Regions from separate parts of the Candidatus Thiodiazotropha sp. AKAK2 genome, predicted to be linked through region 2. Evidence: predicted binding sites of a transcription regulator. Region 2 holds the regulator's gene; each other region holds the start of a gene.
What was found. Region 2 encodes sigma-54, which starts transcription at its own class of promoters, with help from an activator protein. Its sites were predicted from a motif close to TGGCANGNTNCNTGCTT; they were not measured.
Positions count from the first base shown of each region.

Region 1 (2,206 bases), on a different contig from region 2:
ATAGACTCCGCCAATCACCAGATACTCATTTTCACCTCTGAGCCTGTGTGGAAGCAGATCTGGTAAATACAGCAATTTCACCAGAGGTACTTTTGCCTGCAGGATGTAATCACCGAATTCATCTGCTCTTTCTCGTTGGCTGGTGAATGAATTGAGATTGTTTAACAGAATGACATACTCCCGTTTACTGAACTGGTGGAGTATCTCATGCTCCTTGATCTGATTGATGCCTCTGTAAAGGGTGAGATGGGTTTGTTCCGGGAACAGTTTTTCGACTTCGTATTGACAATAGGTATAGAGCAGATCGAGTTGGGCCTCCAGTCCATTCGTATTGTAGAGTCCATTCGCCCGATCAGTCAGATAGGTTTGATAGTGCTCTGTCGTATAGTCCCCCAATGGACCCTGGTGATTTCTTGTCCGGAGTCCAAATCTGGATTCCACCCAACTTTTCATAACAGCCGCTTCCTTCCCGTCAGCATCAAACATCCAACCCCGCAAAACTCTCAGATAGTCTGCCTTATCACGTTTAAAACGGTGTTGTTCCTCCTCACTGAAGCCAGCCTCATCCAAATTGTCGAGTAGAAATCCCGAACGCATGTAATCCATAAAGTGGATAGCGCGTTGCTCCCGCTCAGGCACCTGTTGTAAATGAATGAATAAGTCTGCATGCAATTCCGCCACACCATCTAAAAAAAGCCTTACCGGATGTTGCTGAAAGGTCAGACTGCCTAGGATGACTGCCGGCAGGTTACATCGGTTGATTGGCAGTCGTGCATAGGCGGGTAAAGAACTGCCCGATGTGGCTGATTGTTTGTATTCATCCATACATATGCTGGGTGATTGTCGCGAACCCGACCTCAATATTTTGCTGTATGTATAAAATTATATTCAATAAAAACAACAAATTAAACAATATTTTCAATTTTGGCACACCGCTTGCAAAACCTAGGTTGTCCACGTGACCACAAACGACTTTAGTCACTACTGATTCAACAATAGTAAGGAGATCCAACATGGCACTGCGTCAATGTGCAATCTACGGTAAAGGCGGCATCGGTAAGTCTACCACGACCCAGAATCTGGTCGCTGGTCTGGCCGAGCTTGGTAAGAAAGTCATGATCGTCGGTTGCGATCCGAAAGCGGATTCCACTCGTCTGATCCTGCATTCCAAAGCTCAGAACACTATCATGGAGATGGCTGCCGAAGCTGGTACTGTCGAGGACTTGGAACTGGAAGACGTACTTAAATCCGGTTACGGCGACATCAAATGTGTTGAGTCTGGTGGCCCTGAGCCAGGTGTAGGTTGTGCCGGCCGTGGTGTTATCACTGCGATTAACTTCCTTGAAGAGGAAGGCGCCTACGAAGAGGATCTTGACTTTGTATTTTACGACGTACTGGGTGACGTTGTGTGTGGTGGTTTCGCGATGCCGATTCGTGAAAACAAAGCACAAGAGATCTACATTGTTGTATCTGGTGAGATGATGGCTATGTATGCTGCCAACAACATCTCAAAAGGTATTGTTAAATATGCCAATTCAGGCGGTGTTCGTCTGGCCGGTCTGATCTGTAACTCACGTAATACCGATCGTGAAGATGAGCTGATCGAAGCCCTGGCTGCCAAGCTGGGTACCCAGATGGTCCATTTCGTTCCACGTGACAATGCTGTACAGCGCGCTGAAATTCGTCGTATGACAGTCATTGAGTACGATCCTACCCACAAACAGGCTGATGAGTACCGTACTCTGGCGAAAAAGGTAATTGATAACAAAATGTTGGTGATTCCTGAGCCCTGTACGATGGATGAACTCGAAGACCTGCTGATGGAATTTGGCATCATGGAAGAGGAAGACGAGAGCATTGTTGGTCAGACTGCCGCGGCTGAAACTGCCTAAGTCATTCGGATTAAACCGGCCTTTCGGGGCCGGTATCCATCTATCATTTTTTCACAGCCTGTGCATCCACAGATTAGTGGTGGCAGGTGAAGGAGAATATTATGTCAGATATGACACGCGAAGAGACTGAAGCCCTCATCCAGGAAGTGCTCGAAGTCTATCCTGAAAATGCCAAGAAGGATCGTGCCAAACATCTCACGGTCAATGACCAAGAGGTTGAACAGTCTAAAAAGTGCATTACATCCAACCGTAAATCCCTGCCTGGTGTGATGACCATCCGTGGTTGTGCTTACGCCGGTTCGAAAGGTGTGGTG
Region 1 covers NZ_JBSYOP010000015.1:186,785-188,990, forward strand. Annotated here, with positions in the region: gene AC4IE8_RS04760 (NAD(+)--dinitrogen-reductase ADP-D-ribosyltransferase) at 1-825, opposite strand, end outside; gene nifH (nitrogenase iron protein) at 1,014-1,892, shown strand; gene nifD (nitrogenase molybdenum-iron protein alpha chain) at 1,994-2,206, shown strand, end outside.
Region 1: the regulator sigma-54 is predicted to act here: its motif matches at 926-942, upstream of nifH (nitrogenase iron protein).

Region 2 (2,206 bases):
TGGCTTCCGCCTTTTGCCTCAGCTTCTCAACGCTCAAGATGACATGCACATTGATAACATTATCAAAATGCCGCTCAAGACGTTCGAATTTATTATCTACATAGCTTTTCAAGGCATCGGTTACTTCCACATGATGACCGGTAACGCTTATTTGCATAATTATCTCCTGTCTTAGATGAGTTGGCTCATCACTCTGACCGACTCGTTGAATCGATTCCCGAAATCATCGATCAGGCTGACCATGAAGCCGGATTCGGCTTTTACCACAACCCCTGTTTTCATAGACATCCTACCTGACAGATCGATTCACCTACATCAGTCGTTTACGCTCATTCGATGGCGGTATGCTCATCGATTCACGATACTTTGCCACCGTTCGGCGGGCCACTTTGATGCCCTGCTCCGATAGGATGGCGGCGATCTTGTTGTCACTGAGCGGTTTGCTTGTATTCTCAGCGGCAATCAATTTTTTAATCAGTGCACGAATCGCAGTGGAGGAGCACTCTCCCCCGGCACTGGTATTGACGTGGCTGGAGAAGAAATACTTGAACTCCAACGTGCCACGCGGGGTATGCATATATTTCTGGGTCGTCACCCGGGAAATGGTCGATTCATGCATCTCCAGCGCCTCGGCAATATCCCTTAAAACCAGCGGCTTCATAGCCTCCTCGCCATGTTCAAAAAAGCCCCGCTGATATTCAACAATCTTACTCGCTACGCGCAGAATAGTCTCATTACGGCTCATCAGGCTTTTAATGAACCAGCGTGCCTCCTGCAGATGATTCTTCAGAAAAGTATTGTCGTCGCTCTGATCCGCCCGCCGGATCAGTCTGGCGTAATCATTGTTGACCCGAAGTTTGGGGGTAACCTCGCCATTCAGCTCCACAACCCAGCGGTTGTTACGCTTGCTGACGAAGACATCCGGAATCACATATTCAGGCTCACTGTTTGCAATGGCCGTGCCCGGATGGGGATTCAGGGTTCTGATCAGGCGCATCATGGCGGCGAGCTCCTGCTGATCCACCTTCATGCGACGTATGATCTGATTCTGATCCTGGGCGGAGAGCAGATTGAAGTGATCCCGGCAGAGTTTTATCGCCTGATCCCGATAGGGGGTCTCTTCCGCCAATTGACGCAGCTGAATCAGCAGGCAGTCCTGGGCGCCCTGGGCTCCGACACCCGGTGGATCGAATGCCTGAATCCGGTGCAGCACCGCCTCGATATCCTCCAGAGTCGCTTCCTCATCATTCAGCGAACTCAGAATCTCCTGCAGATCGCCTTTGAAGTAACCGTCCTCATCGATACTGTCGATCAGGGTGGTGGCTATCAGGATATCCTGTTCGGTAAAAGGGGTCAGGGTCATCTGCCAGACCAGATGGTCATGCAGGGTTACAGTGCCGCTACGCTGTACCAGATAGTCATGGTCTGCGGCATCACCGCCGCTGCTGGCCGGTGGCAGGTAACTGTCGTAGACATCGGTCCATTCACTGTCCACCGGCAGATCCTCAGTCAGCTGACTGCTGTCGGTCTTAATCTCCCGCTCGTTATTGATATCATTCGACCCCTCGACTTCCTTGCTCTCGCGGGTCTGCTCGCCACTCTCCTGAGCATCCCCCTCCTTTTGCAGTTGAGTGCTGAACTCCTCTTCGCCCTCGAGCATCGGGTTGGTCTCAAGCACCTCCTGAACCTCCTGGCTCAGATCGAGCGCAGAGAGCTGCAACAGGCGGATTGCCTGCTGCAATTGAGGTGTCATGGTGAGATGTTGTCCGAGTCGGAGCTGTAGAGCCTGCTTCATAGCAGAGATATCTTTGAACCTGGTATGTTATTTGTATGTCTTTATTCTCATTTTAGCTAAAAATAGCCGTCTACGGAAAGATTCTTCTTCACTGAGTCGATTCTCCTGGATTCACTTTGCACTCCAGTATATTCCACGCTCATTGACACCACCTTCGGCTTACCTGCCGCCCCCTGTTTAATCCATTAAAAAACAGCGCTATAGACTCACATCGTAAAATTCTCACCCAGGTAGACACTGCGTACCTCCTGGTTATCGAGAATCTCCTCAGTGGTTCCCTCCGCCAGCACTTTACCACTGTTGATAATGTAGGCCCGGTCGCATATATCCAGTGTCTCCCTAACATTATGATCGGTTATCAGGATCCCAATCTTTAGCGATTTCAGGTGCTGGATGATCTTTTTTATATCG
Region 2 covers NZ_JBSYOP010000031.1:85,451-87,656, forward strand. Annotated here, with positions in the region: gene hpf (ribosome hibernation-promoting factor, HPF/YfiA family) at 1-157, opposite strand, end outside; gene AC4IE8_RS14375 (RNA polymerase factor sigma-54) at 311-1,795, opposite strand; gene lptB (LPS export ABC transporter ATP-binding protein) at 2,002-2,206, opposite strand, start outside.

Region 3 (2,206 bases), on a different contig from region 2:
GATCGAGGGCCACACCGACAACGTGGGTACCGAAGAGTACAATCTGGATCTCTCGGAACGACGCGCGCTATCCGTCAAGGAGGCGCTGGTTCAGGTTGGTGTAGACGCCTCCAGAATCGACACCCTAGGACTGGGTGAATCCACACCGATTACCGATAACACGACCGCTGCCGGCCGCTTGAAAAACCGCCGGGTGGAAATCGTCATTCGGGATTGACGTTACGCGCTGCGGACAACTTCGCGGCTGTTTGGGATATCTTCAAATGGTGCAGGGTACACCCGTACCGTTTGCAGATAGAGAGAATCCCGATGGTCGCGAATGATCACCAATCAATGCGGCTTCTCACCAATTACTCAACAGGGCCCGGTGCGTTAGCACTTCGTCATCCCGCATAAGATCTCCTCCCCTATTGCAAGACAAGATAGAGTCATTAAAAGAAATCGGGTTGCTTCCGTATAGCCTGCCTTTTACGAAGCTTTTACGATTTACTGGCCACAATGAAATGCACGCATTTTGCCCTTTTCAGCAAATCGGCAATTGCAGCCAATAGCAATCTCACCCTCTGAGTGGGTAGGGCCCACAATCCAAATGATTGGAACTTATTCCGGAGAATGTTGGCGTAAGAAGCTAAACAGATTAATCAGGATAAAAAAAGCCGCCTGAATAGGCGGCTTAATGTCGTTCTAATGGAGGAGAACTTTCAACTAAAATCGTGTTTCAGACTACTTCTTTTTGCGCGCCAATCTGCCGGCACCGATTCCGATCAGACCCATACCGAGCAGTGCCATGGTACCTGGCTCAGGTACTTTACTGATGCGGAATTTTTGCGAGACGTTGCCATAATGCTCAGCCACACGCACCATCGGAGCTTCGAAGTCCTGGCCGATGTAGATGCCTGTACCTTCAACCAGGGATGCCGGCTCACCTGCAAACAGCGGGCTCCAGAGACTGAAGTCGAGTACGGCATAGTACTGAGTGTTCAGTGAGAAGTTGAAACCGTCATAACCTCCACCGGCAAACGCATCAAAATAGATGTAGTCGCGACTACCACCTACATCTTGCAGCACGGTGAGATCGTCACGGCGTTCAAAACTGACTTCAACCACACTGTCACTTTCCAGTTCAGTGAGGAAGATACGGCCGCCCCAGTTGCCCCGGATCACGTCACCGAAATCGTTACCGGTCCAACGGACTGACCATTCATCATAAGACTCGTTACTCCAGATGTAATAACCTGCTGCATTATTGCGGCTGTTGCCTGGATTGTTGCCGAAATCAGCTACTGTCTCGATGGTGTTGATGGGATAGGCCTGTGCAGCGCTGCTCAGGCAGAGAGCAGCAAACATCAGAACCGAGCTAAGAATTTTCTTCATGTTTTTGAACCTCAGTAAAACCTGTAACCTACGTTTTGCAAGATAGTTAGCAACACTTGTGCCAAGATTTTATCTCATTGATTTGAAGGCACTTTTTTTAGAGGTTTCGACGGTGAAAATTCAGATTGTCAAATAATCCGACACCGGAAAAGAATTAAAAGCTGCATCAGACACTAAGCGAACTGTTCGAGAGATTATCCCAACATTGCCGCATAGCCTCGAGTATCCTGATTGCTATCAAGCACAATTTTCATGGTCATGGTCAATGGCACCGATAGAAACATCCCCACCGGACCCAGAATCCACCCCCAGAAAACCAAAGAGATGAACACAATCAAAGGCGACAACCCAAGCCCCTTACCCATGAAACGAGGTTCGATACCGTTACCGACCACGCTGTTTATGATCAGATAGCCAGCTGCGGCCCACGCCGCCATCTGCGGACCCAGTTGAATCAAGGCCAGCAAAACCGCTGGAACAGCAGCGATGATCGAACCGATGTTGGGGACATAGTTGAAGAGAAATGCCAAGGTACCCCAGAGCAGTGGGTAATCAACCCCGAGCAGTGCCAACAACACCGCAACCAGAACGCCGGTCAGCAAACTGGTGGAGGTTTTGATCACCATATAGCGTTTAATACTCGATGTGATCGCCTCAATTCTGGCCAGGGAGCGCTCGGGACTCTCCGCATGATCCTTAAGCTTGGCCTGAAACGCATTCGCCTCGAACAGCATAAAGATAACCGTAATGAGAATCAGAAAGGCTTGGGTCAGCACATTACCCAAACTGCTCATCAGGCTGCCCGCCAGAGCCATAGCTTTCGCCGGATCGA
Region 3 covers NZ_JBSYOP010000022.1:313,536-315,741, reverse strand. Annotated here, with positions in the region: gene AC4IE8_RS10240 (OmpA family protein) at 1-217, shown strand, start outside; gene AC4IE8_RS10235 (PEP-CTERM sorting domain-containing protein) at 724-1,374, opposite strand; gene AC4IE8_RS10230 (AI-2E family transporter) at 1,569-2,206, opposite strand, start outside.
Region 3: the regulator sigma-54 is predicted to act here: its motif matches at 1,422-1,438, upstream of AC4IE8_RS10235 (PEP-CTERM sorting domain-containing protein).